Regions from separate parts of the Streptomyces sp. NPDC058534 genome, predicted to be linked through region 1. Evidence: riboswitches for the same ligand, from Rfam matches in the RefSeq annotation. Region 1 holds a riboswitch; the other holds the start of a gene.
What was found. A riboswitch is a leader RNA that binds a small molecule or an ion and turns the genes downstream of it on or off. The one in region 1 is predicted to bind cyclic di-AMP.
Positions count from the first base shown of each region.

Region 2: linked by a shared signal. The riboswitch ahead of ACFWR9_RS20900 (M23 family metallopeptidase) and the one ahead of ACFWR9_RS09450 (peptidoglycan DD-metalloendopeptidase family protein) in region 1 are both predicted to bind cyclic di-AMP.

Region 1 covers NZ_JBHXNW010000011.1:111,656-119,397, forward strand. Annotated here, with positions in the region: gene ACFWR9_RS09445 (SGNH/GDSL hydrolase family protein) at 1-672, opposite strand, end outside; gene ACFWR9_RS09450 (peptidoglycan DD-metalloendopeptidase family protein) at 878-1,795, opposite strand; cyclic di-AMP (ydaO/yuaA leader) riboswitch at 1,800-1,957, opposite strand; gene ACFWR9_RS09455 (tyrosine-protein phosphatase) at 2,384-3,181, shown strand; gene ACFWR9_RS09460 (DUF6126 family protein) at 3,195-3,317, opposite strand; partial or broken gene ACFWR9_RS09465 (cupin domain-containing protein) at 3,314-3,636, opposite strand; gene ACFWR9_RS09470 (aspartate aminotransferase family protein) at 3,692-5,077, opposite strand; gene dxs (1-deoxy-D-xylulose-5-phosphate synthase) at 5,078-7,006, opposite strand; gene ispG (flavodoxin-dependent (E)-4-hydroxy-3-methylbut-2-enyl-diphosphate synthase) at 7,034-7,742, opposite strand, start outside.
Region 2 covers NZ_JBHXNW010000032.1:66,238-73,979, reverse strand. Annotated here, with positions in the region: gene ACFWR9_RS20925 (MFS transporter) at 1-179, shown strand, start outside; gene lhgO (L-2-hydroxyglutarate oxidase) at 283-1,488, shown strand; gene trmB (tRNA (guanosine(46)-N7)-methyltransferase TrmB) at 1,524-2,372, shown strand; gene ACFWR9_RS20910 (PrsW family intramembrane metalloprotease) at 2,383-3,756, shown strand; gene ACFWR9_RS20905 (aldo/keto reductase) at 3,778-4,722, opposite strand; gene ACFWR9_RS20900 (M23 family metallopeptidase) at 4,867-5,907, opposite strand; cyclic di-AMP (ydaO/yuaA leader) riboswitch at 5,919-6,074, opposite strand; gene ACFWR9_RS20895 (PP2C family protein-serine/threonine phosphatase) at 6,299-7,519, opposite strand; tRNA gene ACFWR9_RS20890 (tRNA-Met) at 7,679-7,742, opposite strand, start outside.

The sequences.
Region 1 (7,742 bases):
GTACTCGCGTGCCCAGTGCACGTCGTCCCGGCGGACGTCCAGCGCGCCGCGGTACGGCAGCGGCGGCCAGAGCTGGTCCGGGTCGGCCGGCACCGGCAGGCCGAGGGCCTGTCCCGCGCGCAGCGCCACCCGCGTGTGGCCCTCCGGCGACAGGTGCAGCCGGTCGGCGTCCCACGCCCTGCGGTCCTGGACGCTCCGGAGCGACCAGAGGTCGAGCACCGGGCAGCCGTACCGGTCGGCGATGGCACGGACGTGTCCGTTGTACGTGGCGATCTTGCCGCGCAGATGCCTGAGCACGGGCACGCCTCGGGTGTCGAACCCGGTCGTCACGAGGACGGTGCCGGCCGCTTCGGCCAGCGCGGCCACCGCCCGCTCGAACCGCTCGGCCACCTCGTCGGGATCGGTGCCGGGCCGGAGGATGTCGTTGCCGCCGCCCGCGAACGAGACCAGGTCCGGCGCGAGTTCGGCGACTCGCGGGACCTGTTCGGCCACGATCTGGTCGAGCAGCCTGCCGCGCACGGCGAGGTTCGCGTACGTGAAGTCGCCCTCGGGGCGCCGGTCCGCGAGCAGTACGGCGAACCGGTCGGCCCAGCCGACGAACGCCCCGTCGGGGCCGGGGTCGCCGACACCCTCGGTGAAGCTGTCCCCCAGCGCCACGTACGACCCGATCACTGCTCTGCTGTCATTCTTCGAATCGTCTGCCACATCGGGCCATGATTCACCTTGGAATGTGACCTACGCGACCGTAGGAAGGGATTGACGGTCGGTGAGAAAGGCCACGCCTAAAGGCTTGGTCAATTCCGGAATACACCGAAGGCCGGTCCCGGGGATCGGGGTCCGGCCTTCGGTGGCGTGGGGGCTGCGCCCGAGCCGTGCGTCAGAGAGAGACGCCGTGCGAACTCAGGTACGCGACCGGGTCGATGTCCGACCCGTAGTCCGGCGTGGTGCGGATCTCGAAGTGCAGGTGCGGACCGGTCACGTTGCCGGTGGCACCCGAGAGGCCGACCTGCTGGCCCGCCGTCACCGACTGGCCGGCGGAGACGGAGAGGGAGGAGAGGTGGGCGTACTGGGCGTAGTGGCCGTCGGCGAGCTGGATGACGACCTGGTTGCCGTACGCACCGCCGGGGCCGGCGGAGACGACGGTGCCCGCGCCCACGGCCTTGAGCGAGGTGCCGGTCGGGACGACGAAGTCCGTGCCGGTGTGGTAGCCGCTGGACCACATGCTGCCGGACTGGTGGTACGGGGTACCGACGGTGCCGCCCGCGACGGGGGAGCTGTAACCGCTGCTGGTGCCGGCGTCCGAGGCGGAGGCCTTCTCGGCGTCCGTGGACTTCTCGGCCGGCTTGGCGGGCTTCTCCGCCTCTGCGGGCTTCTCGGCGGCGGGCTTCTCGGCGGCCGGCTTCTCCGACTGGGCGGCCTTGGCGCCGACCGAGAGCTTCAGGCCGGGGTGGATCAGCGACGGGTCCGAACCGACGGCCTCGCGGTTGTCCTCGTACAGCTTCTTCCAGCCGCCGTCGACGTTCTGCTCGTCGGCGATCCGCGAAAGGTAGTCGCCGCTCTTGACGGTGTAGGTCCGCGCGTCCGAGTTCTTCTCGGCGCCATTCGCTGCGGCCTTCTTCGCCGTCGTCGGAATGGACTGCACGGACTGCTCGGAAACGGAGTGCGCGGGGGCGGCGTTGGCGCCGGCGGCCCCGATCAGCGGGAGCGCGAGCGCGGCGCCACCGGTTCCGGCGACGGCGATGGTGCGGGTCAGGCGCATGGCCCTGGTACGGCGGTGCTTACCCTTCGCGGGCATGGTGAATTCCTCTCCGGCGCCTGCGAGGTGAGCTGTCGGGTGCGGGCTGGAGATGCCCGGCCGCGCCGAAACGCGGCTTTACCCCAAGCCGTTCCGGGAACCGGAACAGGCATTCGTACCTGTGGGTCCCCCGCTCCTGCCGGGTACGGGTGGTGGATGAGTGTGGGCTCCGGTCGGCGGCAGGATTAGGCGTCCGTCCGGATCGGTGGTGAACGTAAGGGACCAGGACGCACCCGGACAAGCGAAGGGTTCCACCGGAAGGTGTTCCGATTGATCCTTTACGGGAATATCCGGTCACACTCCGTCGATTCGAGGAATGGCATTTCGAGTGAACGGCCTTGAAAACCGGCTTGATTACGTGAACATGACGGACGACGCACGGTTACCGATATGACGCTGCTCACGCGCCACTTCCTCACCCTTTCGCATTTCAGCGCCAGTTGGGATGAAGGGGTCAATTGGGACAGAAAGCCCGAGGTCCCCCTTAATGCCCTGTGGGTAACTCATTGGCGCAGACAGGGGATGCCGTATCGTCGGGGCGAGCCCGCCGCCGAGCAGCGTCGGCGGGGCGGAGTGGGAGGAGTCCCCGTGACGCAGCAGGTCCCGTCGACCGAACCCGAGCTGACCGGTGTGCGCAATTTCCGGGACGTCGGCGGACTGCCGGCCGCGGACGGGCGACGGGTGCGGCAGGGCGTGCTGTTCCGCAGCGGCCACCTGGCGCACGCCACCGGGGAGGACGCCGCCTTCCTGGCCACCCTGGGCCTGCACACGATCTTCGACTTCCGCAACGCGGCCGACCAGAAGCTGGAAGGCCCGGACGTCGAGCTGCCGGGCGTGCGCAATGTGAACCTGCCGCTGAGCGACCCGGCGGACGGCGCCGAGTTCTGGAAGATGGTCCGCGACGGCGACCTCGACCAGCTGCACGAGATCCTGGCCGACGGCAAGGGCGCCCACCGGATGATCGCGTCCTACCGCACGATCATCCGGGAGCGCACGGCTGAGCACGCCCGGGTGCTGCACGCGCTCGCCGAGGACAGCGTCCCCGCCCTGATGCACTGCGCGGCCGGCAAGGACCGCGCGGGCCTGTCGATCGCGGTCACGCTGCTCGCGCTCGGCGTCGAGCGCGACGCCGTCCTCGACGACTACCTCAAGTCGAACGCCACGCACCGCCGCTACAAGGTGCGCCGCGGCAGCTCCGCCGCCTCGGCCTACTCCCCCGAGATCATGGAGCTGCTCAGCCCCCTGTTCGACGCGCGCGCCGAGTACCTGGCGGCGGCCTTCGACACCGTCCAGGAGACCTGGGGCGGCGTCGACGCCTACCTGAAGCAGGGTCTGCACCTCACCCCGGCGACCCGGGAGCGGCTGCGCGAGCGGATGCTGGACTGACCCGGCGCGACCGCTAGCGGCGGGCGCCCACCTCGAAGAGCAGGTAGAGGAAGCCGCCGAAGACGTGCCCCAGGGCGATGTAGATGAGCAGCCGCACCCACAGGGCACGCGGGAACTTCTCCTCCATGGAGCTCACGGCGTCTCCCCGGGGGCGTCGGGCCGAGGCACAGAGCGGCCGTCGGGCTCTGCAGCAGCGTGTGGACGAAGAGCAGCTCGACCCCTTCGGGGTCCTGTGCCGCGATCCGGTGCGGGGTCAGCGAGTCGAAGTGGGCGCCGTCCCCCACGGCGAGCCGGTGCTCGGTGTCCCCGAGGCGCAGCCGCAGGCGGCCCCTGAGGACGTGCAGCCACTCCTCGCCGAGGTGCACCCGCACGATGTCGCCCTGGAGAAGGCAGCAATATGGACACACCGCCGGCGTGGCACAGCGTGGCCGGGGTCCGTCCGCATACCATCCCGTAACAGGCTGAAGTTGCTCCGTCGCGCACCGCGGTGGAAGGGCCCGTTGGGTCGGCTCAGCGGTGCGCCACCGCCTGCTTGACCAGGGTCTTGCCGAAGTCCCACATCAGGCCGCCGCCATTGTGCGCGTCGTCCATCACCTCGGTGAACGCGTCGACGAACCGGTCCGCGTCCGCGGTGTCGATGATCAGCGGCGGGATCAGCTTGATCACCTCCAGGTGGTCGCCGGAGACCTGGGTGAGGATCCGGTGCCGCTGCAGCAGCGGCACCACCACCATCTGCGCGAACAGGCCCTTCCGGGCGGCCTGGAGCATGGTCCAGCGGCTGCGCAGCTTCAGGGACCGGGGCCGGCCGAACTCGATGCCGATCATCAGCCCGCGGCCGCGGACGTCGGCGAGCAGCTCGTAGCGGTCCACCAGCGCCACCAGCCGGGACTTCAGCCGCTCCCCCACCGCGGCGGCGTTCGCCACGATCTCCTCGTTCTCCATCACCGACAGCACGGCGAGCCCGGCCGCCATGGCCTGCGCGTTGGACCCGAAGCTCGCCGAGTGGACCTGCACGCGGTCCATCGAGGAGTACACCTTCTGGAAGATCCAGTCCTTGCCCAGGGTGGCCCCCACCGGCACGTAGCCGCCGGACAGCGCCTTGGCCACGCAGACGAGGTCGGGCTCGACGCCGTCCTCGTGCTGGAAGGCGTAGAACTTCCCGGTCCGGCCCAGGCCCGTCTGCACCTCGTCGGCGATCAGCAGTGCCTTGTGCCGGTGCAGCAGGTCCTGCGCGGCCCGCAGGTAGCCGGGCGGGGCCTCGTGCACGCCCTTGCCCTGGATCGGCTCCACGATGAGCGCCGCCACGTCTCCCTGCCGCAGTTCGCGCGCCAGGGCGTCCAGGTCGCCGAGCGGGACCGCGGTGTCGGGCAGCAGCGGCGCGAAGCCCTTGCGGAACCCGTCCTCGCCGTTGACGGAGAGCGAGCCGGTGGTCAGTCCGTGGAAGGCGTGGGTGCAGTACAGGATCCTCGGCCTGCCGGTCGCGTACCGGGCGAACTTCAGCGCGGTCTCCACCGCCTCGGTCCCGCTGTTGCCGAAGAAGACCCGGTCCAGGTGCGGGCTGTAGGAGAGCAGCTTCTCGGCCAGGAGCCCGGGCAGCGGCGGGCAGTCGAAGCGGGTCAGGTCGGCCAGCGAGGCGTCCAGGACGTCGTGCAGCGCCTTGCGGACGACCGGGTGGTGGCGCCCCAGGCCCATCACCGCGAACCCGGCGAGCATGTCCAGGTAGTCGTTGCCGTCGGCGTCCCAGAAGTGCGCGCCCTCAGCCCGCTCGTAGACCTTGTCGAAGCCGATGGTGTGCAGCATGCGCGGCAGCTGGTGGTTGAGGTGCCTGGCGTGCAGCTCGTACCGCTCGGCTCCGCGCTCGGCCAAGAGCGCGGCGAGGTCGAACTCCTTGGTCATTCAGTTCTCTCCTTGCGCTGACATGACGTTCCGTCCGTTCGCGGACGGTTCCACCGCTCGCCGCCCGACGGCCAGGCTCGCGCTGATCCGGCCGGCGATGTCGACCGGGGTGAGGCCGATGTCCGCGAGCACCTCGGCGCGCTTGGCGTGCGCGAGGAACTGGTCGGGGATGCCGAAGCGGCGTACGGGCACGTCGGCATCGGCGTCGCCGAGCGCCAGTGCCACCGCCGAACCGACACCGGCCGCCCTGCTGTTGTCCTCGACGACGGCGACCAGGCGGTGCCGGAGGGCCAGCGGGGTCAGCTCCGGGTCGACGGGTTTGACCCAGCGCGGGTCGACGACGGTGCATCCGATGCCGCGCGCTTCGAGCAGTTCCGCGGCCCCGAGACAGACGGTGGCCATCACACCGACGGCCACCAGCAGCACCTCGGGCCGGTCCGCGGCGTGCAGGACGTCCATGCCGCCGACCCGGCCGACGGCGGGTACGGCGGGGCCGACGGACTCCTTCGGGAAGCGCAGCAGGGTCGGCGCGTCGTCGACGGCGACCGCCTCGCGCAGCTGGGCACGCAACTGGTCGGCGTCGCGCGGGGCGGCGATGCGCAGCCCGGGGACGACCTGGAGGACGGACATGTCCCACATGCCGTTGTGCGAGGGCCCGTCGGCGCCGGTGACGCCGGCCCGGTCCAGTACGAAGGTGACCCCGCAGCGGTGCAGGGCCACGTCCATCAGCAGTTGGTCGAAGGCGCGGTTGAGGAAGGTGGCGTAGACGGCGACGACCGGGTGGAGTCCGCCCGTGGCGAGGCCGGCGGCGGACACGGCGGCGTGCTGTTCGGCGATACCGACGTCCCAGACCCGGTCGGGGAACCGTTCGGCGAAGGGTGCCAGGCCGACCGGGTGCAGCATGGCCGCGGTGATCGCCACGACGTCGTCGCGCTCCGCACCGATCCGCACGATCTCCTCGCCGAACACGGAGGTCCAGGACGGCCCGCCCGCGGGGCTGAGCGGTGCGCAGGTGAGCGGGTCCATCGCGCCGACGGTGTGGAAGTGGTCCTCCTCGTCGCGCAGGGCGGGTTCGTAGCCCCGGCCCTTCTCCGTGAGGCAGTGCACCAGCACCGGCCCGTGGAAGCGTTTCGCGCGCCGCAGCGCCGACTCGACGGCCCCGAGGTCGTGTCCGTCGATCGGGCCGAGGTACTTCAGCCCCAGGTCCTCGAAGAGCCCCTGCGGGGCGAAGGCGTCCTTGAACCCTTTCTTGGCGCCGTGCAGGGCCCCGTAGACGGGGTGGCCGACCACCGGCGTGCGCTGGAGCACGTCCTTGCCCCAGGCCAGCATCCGCTCGTAGCCGTCGGTCGTGCGCAGCGTCGCGAGGTGGTTGGCGAGGCCGCCGATGGTCGGCGCGTACGAGCGTTCGTTGTCGTTGACCACGACGATCAGCGGCCGGTCCCTGGCGGCCGCGATGTTGTTCAGGGCCTCCCAGGCCATGCCGCCGGTGAGCGCGCCGTCGCCGATGACGGCGACGACGTGGCCGCGCTCTCCCTGCACGTCACGGGCCTTGGCGAGGCCGTCGGCCCAGCCGAGCACGGTGGAGGCGTGGCTGTTCTCGATGACGTCGTGCTCGGACTCCTCGCGGGACGGGTAGCCGGACAGGCCGCCCTTGCCGCGCAGTTTCGAGAAGTCCTGACGTCCGGTCAGGAGTTTGTGTACGTAGCTCTGGTGGCCGGTGTCCCACAGGATGCGGTCGGCCGGCGACTCGAAGACCCGGTGCAGGGCGACGGTGAGTTCCACCACCCCCAGGTTGGGTCCGAGGTGACCGCCGGTGCGGGCGACCGCGTGCACCAGGAAGTCACGTATCTCGTCGGACAGTTCACCGAGTTCCGCCTCGGACAGCGCCTTCAGGTCGCGTGGTCCCCGGATGTTCTCCAGAATCGTCACGCTCGGGCCCCCTTCGGTCCGTGCTGTTCAGCTCACGGTGACGGCCGGCTCCCCCGACGCGCCGTCCTTCTCCATCTGCTCGGCCATCCTCATCGCCTCTTCGATGAGGGTCTCCACGATCTTCGACTCGGGGACGGTCTTGATGACCTCGCCCTTGACGAAGATCTGGCCCTTGCCGTTGCCGGAGGCGACGCCGAGGTCGGCCTCGCGGGCCTCGCCGGGGCCGTTGACGACGCAGCCCATGACGGCGACGCGCAGCGGGACCTCCATGCCCTCAAGACCGGCGGTGACCTCCTCGGCCAGCTTGTAGACGTCGACCTGGGCGCGGCCGCAGGACGGGCACGAGACGATCTCCAGCCGGCGTTCCCGCAGCCCCAGCGACTGGAGGATCTGGATGCCGACCTTGATCTCCTCGACCGGCGGGGCGGAGAGGGAGACGCGGATGGTGTCGCCGATGCCCTGGGAGAGCAGGGCGCCGAAGGCGACGGCCGACTTGATGGTGCCCTGGAAGGCGGGGCCGGCCTCGGTCACGCCGAGGTGGAGGGGGTAGTCGCACTGGGCGGCGAGCTGCCGGTAGGCCTCGACCATCACGACCGGGTCGTTGTGCTTCACCGAGATCTTGATGTCGCGGAAGTCGTGCTCCTCGAAGAGCGACGCCTCCCACAGGGCGGACTCGGCCAGCGCCTCGGGGGTGGCCTTGCCGTACTTCTGGAGCAGGCGGCGGTCCAGGGAGCCC
Region 2 (7,742 bases), on a different contig from region 1:
ATCTGGACGCGGCCTGCGAGCAGGGCGTGCGAGCGGTCGAGGTGGCCGGCCGTATCTCCTCGGCCCGCACCACCGAGTACGTGAGGGACCTCCTGCACCGCCTGGAGCCGTACGGCGACGAGCCGCGCGTGGTCGAGCTGCGTGAGCGCGCGCGGCCGCTGCTGGTGACCCCGGCCTGACGCAGCCGGCCTGACGCAGCCGGCCTGATGCACCGCCCCTTCCGGGTTTGAAGGCATTGTCAGTGGCGCAGTGCACTATCGAAGCCGGGAGGTGGACCGGAAGATGGAACGAGTGTTCGACTGCGATGTGCTGGTGATCGGCGGCGGCATCGTCGGCCTGTCGACGGCGTACGCGATCACGCGTGCCGCCCCGGGCACCCGGGTCACGGTCCTGGAGAAGGAACCGGGCCCGGCCCGGCACCAGACGGGCCGCAACAGCGGCGTCATCCACAGCGGCGTCTACTACCGCCCGGGCTCGCTGAAGGCGCGCTACGCGGTGCGGGGCGCCGCCGAGATGGTCAAGTTCTGCGCCGAGTACGGCATCGCCCACAGCGTCACCGGCAAGCTGATCGTCGCCACCGACCGCGCCGAGCTGCCCCGCCTGCACGCCCTCGTCCAGCGCGGCCGGGAGAACGGCATTCCGGTGCGCGAGCTGGGCGCCGCCCAGATGCAGGAGTACGAGCCCGAGGTCAGGGGCCTCGCCGCCATACACGTCGGCACCACCGGCATCTGCGACTACGTCGCCGTGGCCCGGCAGCTGGCCCACGCGTCCGGCGCGGAGCTGCGCTACGGCGCCGAGGTACGGCACATCGACCGCCGCCCCGGCCTCGGCGTCGCCGTCCGCACCCGCTCCGGCGAGGTGCTGCGCGCCCGCGTCCTGGTCAACTGCGGCGGGCTGCACTGCGACGAGATCGCCCGCCTGACCGGCGACGACCCGGGGATGCGCATCGTGCCCTTCCGGGGCGAGTACTACGAGCTGGCGCGGCCCGAGCTGGTGCGGGGCCTGGTGTATCCGGTGCCGGACCCGGCGTTCCCGTTCCTCGGGGTGCATCTCACCCGCGGCATCGACGGCGGCGTGCACCTCGGGCCGAACGCGGTGCCGGCGCTGGCCCGCGAGGGCTACGGCTGGGGTGTCGTCCGGCCCCGCGAGCTGGCCGCGACGCTGGCCTGGCCCGGCTCCTGGCACATCGCGCGGCGGCACTGGAGGTACGGCACCGGGGAGCTGCGCCGGTCGCTGTCCAAGGCGGCCTTCACCACCGCCGTACGCAGGCTGCTGCCGGCGGTGACGGAGAGCGACCTGGTCGCGGCGCCGGCCGGCGTGCGGGCCCAGGCGGTGCTGGCGGACGGGACGCTGGTGGACGACTTCCTGATCAAGGAGGGCCCCCACGCGGTGCACGTGCTGAACGCGCCGTCGCCCGCGGCCACCGCGGCCCTGCCGATCGGGCGGGAGGTGGGCCGCAGGGCACTGACCCTGCTGGGAGGCTCGTGAGCCCGGGACGGGCGGGCCGTAAAATTGGGGGCACTGTGTCTGATCTCCCCAGCGCCCCCGACGCTCACCAGCCAGCCGCCGCCCACGCCGGCACCTCCCTGAGGCACACCCGTGCCAAGGGGGAGCCGCGTTTCCCGGACGGGCCGAAGGCCGATCCCGCCGGATCGCACTTCGAGCGGCGGATCCGCAGTTTCCAGCCCCGGCGCAGCCGCGTGACGGCCGGGCAGGCGGACGCGCTGCAACGGCTGTGGCCCCTGTGGGGACTGGACATCGACGGGCAGCGCGACCTCGACCTCGGCGAGCTGTTCGGCGACGCGCGCCCGGTCGTCCTGGAGATCGGCTTCGGCATGGGCGAGGCCACCGCCCAGATGGCAGCGGCCGACCCCGGCACCAACATCCTCGCCGTGGACGTCCACACCCCGGGCCAGGGCAACCTCCTCGGTCTCGCCGAGGGGCACGGCCTGTCCAACATCCGGGTGGCCAACGGCGACGCGATCATCCTCCTGCGCGAGATGCTCGCCCCCGGCTCGCTCGCCGGACTGCGCGTCTACTTCCCCGACCCGTGGCCGAAGAAGCGCCACCACAAGCGGCGCCTGATCCAGCCGGAGTTCCTGACCCTGGCCGCGACCCGGCTCGCGCCGGGCGCCTTCGTGCACTGCGCCACCGACTGGGAGCCGTACGCCGAGCAGATGCTCGTCGAGCTGACCGCGCACCCCGACTTCGAGAACACCGCGCCGGACGGCGGTTTCGCGCCGCGTCCCGCGCACCGCCCGCTGACCCGTTTCGAGGGCCAGGGACTGGACAAGGGACATGTGGTGAACGACCTGCTCTTCCGCCGCGTACAGCTCCGCGATCCCCACGAAGAGCAGCACCTCACCGGTTAGGGTCCATGCCGTGGCCACCAGTCCCCCGTGTCCGACGCGTCAGCCCACGTATCCGCGTACGCATCCGCACTGGTGGCAGCGGACCTGGGTGCGCTACGGCGCGCTGGTCACGCTGCTCGCGCTCTCCGGCCTGGTGATCCTGGCCCTGGTCCGCGAACAGACCGGCACGCGGGGGTTCCTGGTCGGGCTCGGCCTCGCGGTGCTGCCCGTGCCGCTGCTCGTGGCCGCGTTCCGCTGGCTGGACCGGGTCGACCCCGGCCCGTGGCGCAACCTGCTGTTCTGCTTCTCCTGGGGCGCCTGCGCGGCGGCGCTGATAGCGATCGTCGCCAACAGCTTCGCGACCCGATGGATAGCGACCGCCACCGCGGACCCGGCGAGCGCGGACACTCTGGGCGCCACGGTGATAGCGCCGGTCGTCGAGGAGTCCGCCAAGGCCGCCGCGGTCCTCCTGGTCTTCCTCTTCCGCAGGCGCGACTTCACCGGCATCGTCGACGGAGTGGTGATCGCCGGTGTCACCGCCACCGGCTTCGCCTTCACCGAGAACATCCTGTACCTGGGCACCGCGTTCGGCACCGACCAGCTCACCGGCGGCAGCGGCATCGCCTCGGTCACCGCGGCGACCTTCTTCGTCCGCGTGGTGATGTCCCCGTTCGCGCACCCGCTCTTCACCGTGCTCACCGGCATCGGCTTCGGCATCGCCGCGCTCTCCGCGGGCCGCCACCGCCTGCGCCGCGCCCTGCTCCCGCTGTCCGGCCTGCTGCTCGCGATGGGCGTGCACGCGCTGTGGAACGGCTCGGCCGCCTTCGGCGCGTACGGCTTCTACGCCGTGTACGCGGCCTTCATGGTGCCGGCCTTCGGCCTGCTGACCTGGCTGGTGATCTGGACCCGGCAGCGCGAACTGGGCACCGTACGGACCGAGCTGCCCGCGTACGTCATGGCCGGGTGGCTGACGCCTTCGGAGCCGTACGCGCTCGGCTCGATGCGGGCCCGCCGCGTCGCCCGCCACCACGCCCGCCGGCACGGCGGCAAGGAGGCGGCACGCGCGGTGGCCCAGTACGAGGCGTACGCGACCTCGCTGGCGTTCCTGCGGCAGCGAGGTCGCCGGGGCGGGGCGGGCGCCGACTACGCCGTGCGCGAGCGGGAGATGCTGGACGCCCTGTGGCACCGGCGCGGCGCGGCCCGCCCGGCCCTGGACCACGCGGCCCGGTCGACGGCACCGCCCGTGCCCCGGCCCGCGCCGCCCTGGGCGTACCCGTACGGGACGTACGGCCCGTACGGCGGCGGCCCCCCGGCGCCGTACCCGGTCCAGGCGCCGTACACCCCGTACGTCCCGTACACCCCGTACGCCCACCCGTACGCACCGCCGGGCCCCTACCGTCCGTAGCGGGCACCTACGGCGTCACGCTCAGGCCGACGCCCGCGTCAGCCTCCCGGCCTCGTCGTCCGTCAGGCTCAGCTCGGCGACGCCCAGCAGCGCGGGCAGCTGCTCCACCGTGCGCGCGGACGCGATCGGCGCGGTCACCGTCGGCTGGGCGGCGAGCCAGGCGAGGGCGACCGTGGCGACGGGGGCGTCGTGGGCCTCGGCGATCTCGTCCAGGGCGGCGAGCACCCGCCGGCCGCGCTCGGTCTCCAGGTGCTTGGCCGCACCGCCCGCACGCGGGCTGTCGACGCTCGCGCCGGGCCGGTACTTGCCGGTGAGGAAGCCCGCGGCGAGGGCGTAGTACGGCACGGCGGCCAGGCCCGACCGCTCGGCGAGGTCGCGCAGCCCGCCCTCGTAGGTGTCGCGCGAGACCAGGTTGTAGTGCGGCTGGAGGGCGACGTACCGGGCGAGGCCCTCGCGGTCGGAGAACTCCAGGGAGGCCGCGAGCCGCTCGGCGGAGATGTTGGAGGCGGCGATGTGCCGCACCTTGCCCGCCTTCACCAGCGCGTCCAGCGCGCCGATGATCTCCTCGACCGGCACCTCGGGCTTGTCGAAGTGCGTGTAGTAGAGGTCGATGTGGTCGGTGCCCAGGCGGCGCAGCGAGGCGTCGGCCGCCGCCCTGATGTTCGCGGCGGAGAGGCCCGGGTACTCGGGGTGCTGGCTGACCTTGGTGGCGAGGACGACGTCATCGCGGTTGCCGCGGGCCGCGAACCACTGGCCGAGGACGGTCTCGGACTCGCCGCCGCTGTTGCCGTCGACCCAGGCGGAGTACGAGTCGGCGGTGTCCACGAAGTTGCCGCCGGCCGCCGTGTAGGCGTCCAGGACGGCGAAGGACCGATCCTGGTCGGCGGTCCAGCCGAAGACGTTGCCGCCGAGGGCGAGGGGGAAGACCTCCAGGTCGGAGGAGCCGAGCTTGCGCAGAGAAGTCATGTAGGGCGTCAACGAACGCACCCGAGCAGGTCATTCCGGCACGGACGCGAAAACCCCGCAGACCGGCAGCCCTGACGTCGGGGGGTTGCCGTCAGGACCGCCGGGGACCAGCGGGGGAAGCGCGGGAAGCGGGTTGGCCGTGGCTCAGGGGGTGAGGCCCTTGCTCTGCAGCCAGGCCATCGGGTCGATGCCGGAGCCGCCGCCCGAGTGGACCTCCATGTGGAGGTGGGCGCCGGTGACGTTGCCGGTGGCGCCGACGCGGCCGATGACGTCACCGGTGGTGACCTCCTGGCCGACGCTGACGCTGATGGAGGACTGGTGGGCGTACCAGATCTCGGTGCCGTCATCCAGGGTGAGCACGGTCTTGTAGCCGTACGACCCGTCCCAGCCGGCCGACGTGATGGTGCCGCTGTGCACGGCCTTGAGCAGCGTGCCCGTGGGTGCGGCGAAGTCGAGGCCGGTGTGTTGGCCGGAGGACCAGTAGGCGCCGGCCTGGCCGAAGGTCGAGGAGATCGTGTACGAGGAGGTCGGCAGCGTGAACTGCTTGGCCAGCTTGGCCAGGCGCTCGGCCTCGGCCTTCTTCGCGGCCTCCTCCTCCGCCTTCTTCTTGGCGGCGGCGGCCTTGGCCTCGGCCTCCTTCTCCGCCTTGGCGGCGGCTTCCGCGGCCTTCTTCTCGGCGGCGGCCGCGGCCTCGGCGGCGGCCTTGGTCTCGACCTGGGCCTGCTGTTGCTCGGCCTGCGCCATGATCCGGGCTCGCAGGGACTCACCGGCGCCGGCGGTGCTGGCGCCCTCCGCGGTGTCGGCGGCGGCGGTCACGCCGATGCCACTGAGCGGGGTGCTGGAACCCGCCGGCTGCGGCGCGTCCTCGTCGGAGATGAGCGAGCCGACGTTCGGCAGGTCCGGCATGGAGATCGACACCGGCGGCTTGCCGGTCTGCGCGCTGGCCATGCCGCCCGCGCCGACGGCGGCTATGACACCGACGCCGAGGACGGTGGAGCTGCGGGCGAGCCCGCCACGCTGCTTGGCGACGCGGTGCCGGCCGCGTACGGGGCGGATGGAGTCCTCGGTGGGATTCCACTCCTCCCAGGGGCCCTCTTCGGTGCGGTAACTCTCGTAGCCGAAGGTTTCGGTGTCGTGCCGACTGGGCACGAACGGGGCCTCGGGGGCAGGCCGGTTGGACGCCACGTGGGCGTACTCCTTTCCTTCCTTTCGCCTACCGGGTTAGCTGACGGGTTCGGAGCAGGAAGGTCTCCTACGCGCGCATGCAGCCGTGTTGCCACGGCGTCAAACGCCCGATTCACCCCAATGTGGTGGTTCCCCGGTTCCCTTGCGGGATTCGGCGCGTGCGCACGGAGCCGCCTTCTGTGACGGCTGGGACGACCGCGCTGCGTTATCGAACGTTAATAGACCCGGGGCCCGGATTCCAAGCTGTTCCTCTTGATCATTAACGAAAGCAGCCCGGACGTACACCCCAGGATCGGTAAAAATCGGGCGAGTTGACCGCGGCTCGGTAATCCCCTTCACGCCACTTCTTTCTGACGGAACGTCAGCTGTTATGCGGAGGGACGCCGACCCGTCACGGCTCGTGACAATGATCATGCTCGCCGCGTCGTGGACGCCGTACGGCGAGCAGCGCCATGTCGTCCGCCATCCCGCCCCCGGAGTGGCGGCGCACGTCGCGGGCGAGGGTGTCGAGCAGCTTCGCCGGGTGGCGGAAGACGCGGCCGGACAGCCGCGCGTACGGATCGTAGAACTCCCCCCGGTCGTCCCGGGCTTCCGACAGCCCGTCGGTGTACAGCAGCAGCGTGGCCCCACCGGGGAACGCGGTCTCCTCCGCGCGGTCGGGCCACACACCCAGCTCGCCCATGCCGAGCGGCAGCGCCGACTCCCGGGCGGGCAGCGACCCCAGGGTGCCGTCGCCGTGGAGCAGCAGGGGCGGCGGATGCCCGCGGTTGACGATGCGTACGGTCCCGGCGCCGTGCGGGAGTTCGGCGAGGACGGCGGTGGTGAAGCCCTCGAAGGCGTCCAGTCCCTCGCGCCGGGTGCCCTCGCGGGCCAGCGCCCGCTCCAGCCGCTGCGCCACCGCCTCCAGCGTCGCCTCCTGCTCGGCCGCCTCCCGGAAGGCGCCGATCACCACGGCGACGGCGGCCACCGCCCCCATGCCCTTGCCCCGCACGTCCCCCACGATGAGCCGGACGCCGCGCGCGCTGTCCTGCACCGCGTACAGGTCACCGCCGATGAAGGCGCCGGCCTGCGCGGCCTCGTAGCCGACGGCGATCTCGAAGCCGGCGATCCGTTCGGCCGGCTCGGGCAGTACGGCGCGCTGGGCGGCCTCGGCGATCTCCCGGGCGATGGCGAGGCGCTCGTCGGTACGGCGGACGAAGGCGTTGACGAAGACGGCGAGCGCGGCGACCGTCGCGATGGTGATCAGCTCGGTGAGGGAGTCGACGTAGTGGATGACGCCCTTGCCGATCTGCAGCCCGACGACCGCGGCGACCACGGCGACGCCGGTGAGCGCGGTGCCCCGCCGGGAGTAGATCGGGGCGGCGACCAGCGGCGCGGCGGTGTAGAGGGGACCGGCGGTGAAGTAGCGCGGGGTGACGATGTCGTACAGGACGGCGACGATGATCAGCAGTACAGGGAGCGAGCGCACGAGGGCCCGGCCGTAGGACGTACGCCACGGTCGTGGCTGCCCGGCGGGCGGCACGGGCGGTGTCTCGTCGCCGAGGCCCGGGTCGGGCACGGGATCGCCGGGGAGCCGGCCGCCGGCTCTGGCGTACGCTCCCTCGTCCTCCACCTCACCTGCCCGCACCACTGGTCTCCCGCCACCCCCTGTCCGCGCCGCTTGCCGTACTCCAGGTTTCCCGCGGCGGGGGCGGGCGGCGAGCGGTGCGGGCCGAGCGGGTGAACGCACCGAGGGCCGGAACCCTTTCGGATTCCGGCCCTCGGCCTTCAGTAGCGGGGACAGGATTTGAACCTGCGACCTCTGGGTTATGAGCCCAGCGAGCTACCGAGCTGCT